Regions from separate parts of the Chryseobacterium sp. X308 genome, predicted to be linked through region 3. Evidence: riboswitches for the same ligand, from Rfam matches in the RefSeq annotation. Region 3 holds a riboswitch; each other region holds the start of a gene.

Region 1 (3,183 bases), on a different contig from region 3:
CTGAGATTGGGCATATTGAGACCAGTACACCGTCATCGGTGTTGGACGGGAAACATCACCGAAGATCACAGGAGGTTTCACACAACGGCTTCCGTAGCTTTGTACCCAACCGTTTTTAGTGAATACAAATCCTTCCAGCTGTTCTCCGAAATATTCCACCATGTCATTTCGCTCAAATTCTCCGTGAACCAATACATCAATTCCGATGTCTTCCTGCCAGCGGATTGTTCTTTGCGTTTCCTCTTTCAGTAAGGTATCATATTGTTCTGCTGTCAGTTCTCCTTTTTTAAATTTTGCTCTCCAGCTTCTCACTTCTGCGGTTTGCGGGAATGATCCGATCGTAGTGGTTGGGAACAAAGGAAGCTGCAATACTTCCTGTTGCTCTTTTTTACGGATTTTGAAGGTGTTTATTCTCTGAGCATCTTTTTCAGTAACAGCACTGGCTCTTTGTTTTACCTGATCATTATGGATAAGAGAAGAAGTTCTTCTACTCTCAATTGCTTTTTTATTTTCTTCAAATGCTTCAAAAATCTGTTCATTTTCCGTTCCGGAAGCCAGTTCTTTAAGCGTTACAACTTCTGCCACTTTTTGTTTGGCAAAAGCCAGCCAGTTTTTAATTTCCGGGTTAAGACTGGTTTCAAAATCCAGGTCACAAGGTGAATGAAGCAATGAACATGATGGTGCAATGAAAATCCTTTCAGATCCTAATTTTTCAACAGCTTTACTAATAAAAGACAGCGACTTTTCGTAATCATTTTTCCAGATATTTCTACCGTCAACCAGTCCTAACGAAAGGCTTACACCTTCAGGAATGCTATTCAGAATACCATCCAGCTGTTCAGGATTTCTAACCAGATCAACATGCAATGTATTGACAGGAAGTGAAACGGCAAGTGAAGTATTGTCTTTTAACCCGTCAAAATAGGAAGCCACAATAAATTTCAGTTTCGGGAAACGTTTTCTGATTTCGGCATACACATAACGGTAAGTTTCTTTGGCTTTCTCTGTTAAATCCAATGCCAGGAAAGGTTCATCAAACTGAATCCATTCTGCACCCTGTTCCTGAAGTTTGGCTAAAATCTCTATATAAACAGGAAGAAGACTTCCGGCCAGATCCAGTTTATCAAATCCTTCTTCTTTTTCTTTTCCTAATAACAGATAAGAAACCAGCCCGATAATCACCGGTTTCGCATTGATTCCAGCTTGTTTTGCTCCTGCAAATTCATTGAAAATCTTATCTGAACTGAGCTTAAACTGTTGATTTTTATAAAATTCCGGAACGATGTAGTGATAGTTGGTATCGAACCACTTGGTCATTTCCATGGCAGTGATATCCAATCCGTCTTTCTGATAGCCTCTTGCCATGGCAAAATAAAGGTCCAATTCAGTATTGTTTTTTTTAAGCACCACTTCATGGTACCGTGTTGGAATGGCACCTACGACAAGACTCATATCCAATACCTGATCATAATATGAAAAATCATTACATGGGATAAGATCTATTCCTGCTTCTTTCTGGATATTCCAGTTTTGACTGCAGAGAGTTCTTCCGGTGTTCAGAAGTTCTTCCAAAAGGATTTTACCTGACCAGTACTGCTCGCAGGCTTTTTTGAGTTCTCTTTTGCTACCAATACGCGGATAGCCAAGAATGTGAGTTTGCATTTTTTTAAACTTTTTAATTAAACTTATTGGGAAGTCCTTTAAAATGCTTCGTTATGTTTTGCGGAAAAAGTTTCAGGAAAATAGTGACATAGCAGACAGTGTATTTCCCTTCAGAAGAAAATACAAAATTTGATATACCATCTGTATGACCCAAAGCTTCAGCCCGCGAAAGCATTGTCAATTCAGTAAAGGCAGGTCTCCTGACTTGTAACAGTTTCTGTCATCCTTCCCGCTTTTGGCAGTGGATCTGCAAGGACAGAAACTTTTGGTGGGTTACTTACAGTTGCGCGACAGCTCGTGATTTGCACACGATTCCCTATTAATCTACGTTAAGTAAAACCTTTCCTGTTTGATGAAGTATCTGTAAAGAACTGTACTTTTACCTTTAACAAAGGTTGTCAGTAAAAGTTTTTAATTTTGTGTAAAATTAGTAATACAGAATAAAACCACAATTGAAAACAAATAATTAAGCAAATTAAACTTCATAAAGTAAAAATAAAAGCATATAATTCTTTATATTTGACTGTTTTAATCATTTAAAAGAATAATATTCTGTGGAACAACTCGATGATAAGGATGTACAGCTGCTCAGGCTGCTTCAGAACAACGCCAAACTCACCGTTAAAGAACTTGCTAAAGAAGTGAACCTTTCTACTTCACCGGTTTTTGAAAGGGTAAAAAGGCTTGAACAGGAAGGTTTTGTTAAAAGATATGCAGCAGTTCTTGATGCTGAAAAACTGAACCGCGGATTTACGGTGTTCTGCCAGATCAAACTTAAAATTCACGACCGGTCCGTGGGGTATGATTTTGTAAAAGAAATTTTAGAAATTGAAGAAGTTGCCGAATGCTATAATATTTCCGGAGATTTTGATTTCCTTCTGAAAGTTCAGGTTCGGGATATGAAGCATTATCAGGATTTTGTATTTAACAAGCTGGGATCCGTAGATTCTATCGGCAGCACGCACAGTACGTTTGTGATGGCTGAGGTAAAAAATAACCATGGACTGACGATATAGATTTTCTTTTAAAGTTAACGCCGTCTGAGGATAAAAAAATCCGTCAATAATGACGGATACTATAATTATATAATTTTTTCAGTACTCAATTGGCTGCGGGATCCATTAGTTCTGTTGTTAAACCTATTGATTTTAACAGGTTCTTACTGTCGAAAAGCAATGTTGTATAATGTTTCCCTTTTTTAAAAACCAGTTTTGAACCTCCAGGAAATTCACTGTCTGCTCCCGATTTTTGTATTTTGGCATTGTACTTACCGAACTTCGTTTTACTGTCCTGTAATGTACTTTTATTCAGAACAAGACCAAAAGGAAGTCCTTCCACGATGACAGGTTTATTGTCTGAAGTCACAAAAAACATCTCATTGATACTATTGTCTTTTCCCAGGCTGCAATAAAGCTCCAATCCTGTTTTCATGGGCCATTTTGCATATTTTTCTTCGTTGGCATCTTCATAAAAACCAGTTTTTACGTTCAATGCTTTTGAAATTTTATCCGGAGTCTGTGG
Region 2 (3,183 bases), on a different contig from region 3:
CGCTATTCCATGGGGTATAAGGAATCTGATTGCGGTAAAAAGTATCTTCAGGATCACTCATATCTCTTGCACTTTGATAAGTGTAGGAAAGCAACGGTCTAAGAGTAACTTTTCCCAATTGAAGTTCTGTCTGCACATTCACATCTGCACCAATGATTTCAACCAATCCAAGGTTCATCATCAGCCATCGGAACATGCTTCCGTTCGGAGCTGCCACAATTTTATCCTGTACTTTGTTGTAGTAACCGTCTACTTTAGCATAAAATGTTTTAAAGAGACGGTTGTTATAATTCTTCTGATAGGTAAATCCTACATCATATTGATTGGTGAATTCCGGTTTCAGATAGGTATTTCCGATATTGGTATAATACAAATCATTGAAGGTCGGAAGTCTGAAAATTCTTTTATAGAAAGCTCTTAGAGTAAGCTCCGGAATTTTTTCCGGCTGATAGCTCATAAACACCGCAGGTGTCCACTCTCTGGCATCTCCCGGTCTTTTATTTTTTCTTACTTCTTCAAATGTAAAGGTTCCTAAAAGGCTTCCCAAAATTTTGAATCTGTTCCACTGATACGTTGTTGCCAATGCTACCAATGTAGTATATCTTGTAGGATAAGAAAAATTATCCAGATTGGCATCCAGATTATTATACTGAAAATCACCGCTCAGGCTGACATCCCAATTGGGTGTAATTGAATAAATATTGGAAGAGGAAAGATAAAGTTCCCTTTGGATGTAGGTATTATCGGTATAAATAATAGACTGCGAACGAACCGTATCCATAAAATGGGTATAATCGTAGGCAAATTTTGCTTTCAGCTGCGTTTCAAATTTCGGGAACAGTTTTTTTCTCAGATTAGCCTGTACAAAATAATTTTCATCTGAAAGTCTCGCTCCTCTTCCTCCGAAACGTCCATTCACAATAGGTGCCGGCATTCCGCGGTTTGAAATATAACCGTAGCCACGGATATTCCAGCTTCCGTTATTTAAAGTTCCGTTGAAAGAAGTTTCAAAACGTTTTGCCCGAATATCTGAATCCTGTCTTTTGGCAATGGTATCATAGGCTTGCTGTCCATCAGGATATTTCTTAGCATATCTAAATCTGTAAATTCCGTCACTCTGCATAAATTCGCCACTGAAACTGGCAGAAACCCTGTCTGAAATTTTCTGCTCCAGCCGGAATGACGGATTGAAGAGGTCTATGGAAGCACTTTTGGCTCTTATCACAAGATTGGTTTTTCTTGTTCCTTTAAACACAGGAGTTTTAGGCTGTAAATAAATAGATCCTGAAGAACCGAAATCTTTTGCAGGTTGAAAAATTTCACTTTTCTGTCCGTTGTATAATGAAATTTCTTCCAGATCATCCAGAGAATACCTTCCCAGATCCACAAGGCCGTTTTGGGCATTTCCTAATTGAATTCCATCATAAAAAACCCCTACATGCTGGCTTCCCATACTTCGGATATTGATGGTTTTCAAACCACCCAATCCGCCGTAATCTTTAATCTGCACACCCGAAAAATACCGCAGCGCATCTGCTACAGAATGACTGTTTAATCTTTCCAGCTGCTCTCCCTGCAGGGTTTGTGCAGGAATAATTTCTTTAAAATTCTTTTTATAAAGATTGATCCCTTTAATGGTCTCTTCCTGAAGACTGTCTTTTTTCTTAGTTTGGGAAAGCACAAGTTGAGATGTTAACACTAATATTGTGAAAACAACTTTATGAATTGCAGAAGTAGTTAGTTTTGGCGTCATTAGCTCATTTAGGATAATGAAGACGCTAATGGGTATAAGAATACAACGACAAAGCACAGCTGTTACTGCACAGAATCATTGATGTCCTAAGCTTTATTCCACGAAAGCGTCAAACGATTATTGTCTGGCAGGTCTTCTGACTTACTCCATTTTTGAAATCCTTCCCATTAAAAAACAGTGGATATATTCTTCAAAAACTTGGTGTGGAGCTTACAGCAGCGGGTCTGTCCCGGATTTTCACCGGATTCCCTTTTAAGAGCTTTTTACGGCTCACCAAATTCCGGCAAAGATAAATAATTATTCCTAATCCCCAACTAAAATCATGATTTATAAACAATTAAAGCTCCCGAAGGAGCTTTAACATGATTTCAACAAGGGTTTCTTTTTAAATTCCAATATTCAGAAAAATACTAAATCTTGATTGAGCTTCAATATCTCCTCCCGCCAGGCGCGTGTACATGGGAAGCATGACTTCACTTCCCAGGCTCAGCTTTTTATAAGAGGCTTCAAAACCTAATTTTCCGTACAAAGCACTTCCTGCAGTGTTCGGCAATGCTTCATCAAATTGTTTATTCTGAGCATAAACTTCTCCCTGCACTCCAGTTTTTACAGAAAAAATGGATTTTTCATTTCCAGCAACCTGATAAAAACCTGTTGCTGCATAGTTCCATTGGTTTCCAAAACGGTAATTTTTCTTATTCTCTGTTTTGACCGTATAGTCTGTATTGACCAATACGGCTACTTTATTTTTCTGAAACTTATAATTCAAAGCGGCCTGATAGTCCCAGCTGCCAGTTCCCAGCTGAAAGCTTGGGTTGACACCGGATGCTCCTTTTTCATCAAACTTCCCGAGTGGAATTTTCACGCCCAAACCTCCGCTCAGATGATGGAAATTATCTTTAGAGCTCATCAGCTGGTAAATTCCCATCAGGTTTAAATCTCCTATTCCATTGATTCTGATATCTCCCTGCATGGTTTTCTTTTCATGAAAATGGAATGGCAGACTCGCATAAACACTCAGTTTTTTAGTCAGAGGAATTTTCCCCCAAAGTTGCAGCGTATTGAAATACTGATCCTGGGTAAGGTCTTTTACAAACAAGTTCTCTTTAGCTTTGTAATGCTGCGCAAAATACTTAATTCCGACAAACTGTGGATTCAACAATGACTCAAAGCCGGAAGATCCGTTTCCTGCTGCACAGCCGCAAGCATCACAGTCATCATCAAAATTGAATCTGCTGAAAGTTTCCGGAGCAATATAAGCACTGTCTCTGATGATCTTTGCCTGATACTGACTAAACAGGATCAAACTTACTATCACTATAATCTTCTTCATGTTTCTATAAATTATTCTGCAAATTTTGGATTGGATATAAAACTTTTATCCGATAATGTTTTCAGGAATGCAATGATCGATTGTTTTTCCTGACTGT
Region 3 (3,183 bases):
TACCTGGGGAATGTCGACTGATGGAAATACTATTGTTGGTCTTGGTTTTCTCACCGCAGCGAATGCGCATGCTGTGAAATGGGACGAAGTAAACGGCGTGGTAGATCTGGGAAGTATAGTTCCCGGACGCAGCTCCAGAGCAAACGCAATCAATGCAGCAGGAACAGTGATCGTAGGCTGGCAGGATGAATCAACCGGAACAAGAAGCGGAGCAAAATGGCAGGATGGAGTGGAAAGTTTTATTACAGATAATAATGGGAATCATGTAGGAGAAGCAGGAGGAATTTCTGCTGACGGAAATACAATAATAGGTTCGGCAAATCCTAATCCTTATGTATGGAATGCTGTGAGCGGACTTACTTATATAACGCATCCTAATGCTTCTTTCAGCTTCAAAGGAGGTGCCACCGGGATTTCTGCTGATGGGAAAAAAGTGATCGGGTATTACAGAGCATTTGGGGCTCCTCCCATGTCAGGAGAAGGCTTTATCTGGACCTCTGCCGCCGGGAGAATTAACCTGAATGATTATGCGGCATCTTTAGGAATTGCCACTAATGGAGTAACAATGGGACTTCCTCTTGCGATTTCACAGGACGGAAAGAAAATTGCCGGGTCAGGGACAAATGCTTCAGGGCAGATGATTGCTTTTTACCTGGATACTTCTGAATTTTTATCGGTGAGTGATGCTGTGAAAGAGAAAAACAATACAAGTATCTATCCTAATCCAGTGGCTGACATCCTGTATTTTAAAGGAAAAGGAAAAATAGAGAAAGCAGAAATTTATAATATGGCTGGACAAAAGGTAAAATCATTGGATACTGTAGAAGGACAGATTGATGTTTCATCTCTGTCAAAAGGAGATTATATTTTACAATATTCCGTAAAAGGAGTACAACAGGAGCCTTATAAATTTATTAAAAAATAACATATATAAATAGTAAAGTAGTGGGATGAATGGCTGTTTTCAATATTGAAAGCGGCCGTTCTTTTTTGTGTATATAACAAAAGGATAGCATGTTTTGTATAGAAAAGTCTGATTTTTGGCGAATACATATAAAAAACTATCTTTGCAAAAATTTTGGTTTCCAGTATTTTGGAATGAAAAGGGAATCGGGTGTAACTCCCGGACTGTCCCCGCAACTGTAAATCGCAACACAAGTTTCTGCAAAACGCCACTGTGTAAAAACGGGAAGGAGCAGAATGCGAAAGTCAGGAGACCTGCCAGGATTATAATTAAAAAACATATTGCTTTCGGAGGAAAAGTAAAAAAGTATGGATATAAAAAGATCTTTAGTACTGCTTTTTTCATCTTATGGATGTTTTCTTTTTGGACAAGAGAAAGCCATTGACACTATTTATGTCTTCGATAACCAGATGAACAGGGTGAAACTTTTTCATCCCGTAAAAACAATTACAGCAGAAGATGCTGAAAAAAACTCCAGTAATCTTTCGGAGCTTCTGAGGTTTCAGTCGCAGGTTTTTATTAAAGAAAATGGCCGCGGAGCCGTGTCTTCACCTTCTTTCAGAGGAACTACCGCCCAGCAGACCGCATTCGTATGGAACGGAATTAATATCAATTCTAATTTTTTAGGGCAGGGAGATATCAACAATATTGCTTTGTTCGGCTATGATCAGATCGGTATCAAAGCCGGTGGAGGAAGCGTGGTGTACGGAAGTGGTGCTATCGGGGGAAGTATTCACCTGAATAATACCCTTGATTTTAATAAAGGTTTTCATGGTTCTTTATTTTCTGAAGTGGCTTCTTTTAATACTTATAATAACTTTATAAAAGGTTCTTACAGCAATGATAAGTTCAGTTTTAAAGCCTCCGGAAATTATTCTGTAAGTGAAAATGATTACAAGGTAAGCGATCTGAATTACATCAACAGAAACGGGAATTATTACAATACGACATTCAATATAGGAGCATCCTATAAAATTACAAACGATCATAAGGTTTCGTGGCAAAGCCAGTTTTTTGATTCTTCACAGCATTATCCTGTGTATGAGGAAACGGGAACAAAAACAAAATATACAACTCAAAGCGTAAGAAGTCTTCTTTCGTGGGACTGGAACAAAGCGAAGTTCAGCAATTCCCTTAAAGCAGCCTACACGGAAGAGAATTTTCAGTATTTCGGTTCGCTAAACCAGCCTAAATCCAGTGGAGGAACCGGGAAAAATTATATCTTTAAAAATGATTTTAATTATTTCCTGAACTCAAAATGGAATTTTAATATCATCGGAGAATTTCAGCTTAATAAAGGCGAAGGGTACGAGAGCGGAATATCCAATGTCAGCAGGAATATAGGTTCTGTTTCAGGATTATTGCGGTATTTTGCGACAAAAGACCTGCGTTTTGAAGGAGGGTTCAAAAAAGATTTTGTAGAAGATGTAAAGTCTCCCTTTATGTATTCATTCTCCGGAAAATGGAACGCCGCAAAATGGTATGATCTGAGTATTAACGTATCCAAAAACTTCAGATATCCTTCATTTAATGATATTTATTATGAACCGGGAGGAAATAAAGATCTGAGACCGGAAACCTCTACTCAGGTGGATATGACCAATGAGTTCAAAGCGGGAGATTTCAAACTTACTCTGTCTCCCTATTATATGAATATCACAGATCTTATTGTATGGCTTCCAACGGCTATGGGATACTGGCAGGCATACAATGTCAATAAATCCGAATCTTACGGGCTGGAATCTCAGTTGTCTTTCAGCAAGCAGTGGGGAAATCATAAATTCACAGCCAATGCAGCGTACTATTATGCAAAAGCTATCGATAAAGAAACGAAGATGCAGAGACCTTACGTTCCCATGCACAGGGGAAATGCCGGTATAGATTACGAATATGGTTTTTTCAGGTTTTATGCACAGGGACAGCTGAACGGTGTTACTTATACCACAAGTGATGAAAAGAGATCAGAAGCTATAGATCCTTATTTTCTTTTAAATATGGGAGTTTCTGCCACCTTAGCAAAAAAATATACCTTAGGGTTTAAAGTGAATAATCTAACCAATACCTACTATAAAACCGTTTCCTTCTATCCTTTACCAAAAAGAAACTATAGTGTGTATGCAGCAATAAATTTTTAATAAATTAAAATTGAATAAATTATGAAAATAACTAAACTTTTAACTGTCTTATTTGCAGTTGTACTATTGTTTAATATGTCTTCA

What was found. A riboswitch is a leader RNA that binds a small molecule or an ion and turns the genes downstream of it on or off. The one in region 3 is predicted to bind cobalamin.
Region 1: linked by a shared signal. The riboswitch ahead of metE (5-methyltetrahydropteroyltriglutamate--homocysteine S-methyltransferase) and the one ahead of LIV57_RS14150 (TonB-dependent receptor plug domain-containing protein) in region 3 are both predicted to bind cobalamin.
Region 2: linked by a shared signal. The riboswitch ahead of LIV57_RS00750 (TonB-dependent receptor plug domain-containing protein) and the one ahead of LIV57_RS14150 (TonB-dependent receptor plug domain-containing protein) in region 3 are both predicted to bind cobalamin.

Annotation. Positions count from the first base shown of each region.
Region 1 covers NZ_JAJFZH010000002.1:138,808-141,990, forward strand. Annotated here, with positions in the region: gene metE (5-methyltetrahydropteroyltriglutamate--homocysteine S-methyltransferase) at 1-1,662, opposite strand, end outside; cobalamin riboswitch at 1,835-2,021, opposite strand; gene LIV57_RS03685 (Lrp/AsnC family transcriptional regulator) at 2,217-2,678, shown strand; gene LIV57_RS03690 (hypothetical protein) at 2,764-3,183, opposite strand, start outside.
Region 2 covers NZ_JAJFZH010000001.1:144,819-148,001, forward strand. Annotated here, with positions in the region: gene LIV57_RS00750 (TonB-dependent receptor plug domain-containing protein) at 1-1,753, opposite strand, end outside; cobalamin riboswitch at 1,862-2,046, opposite strand; gene LIV57_RS00755 (transporter) at 2,139-3,086, opposite strand; gene LIV57_RS00760 (cytochrome-c peroxidase) at 3,098-3,183, opposite strand, start outside.
Region 3 covers NZ_JAJFZH010000012.1:114,169-117,351, forward strand. Annotated here, with positions in the region: gene LIV57_RS14145 (T9SS type A sorting domain-containing protein) at 1-925, shown strand, start outside; cobalamin riboswitch at 1,063-1,241, shown strand; gene LIV57_RS14150 (TonB-dependent receptor plug domain-containing protein) at 1,273-3,099, shown strand; gene LIV57_RS14155 (YncE family protein) at 3,121-3,183, shown strand, end outside.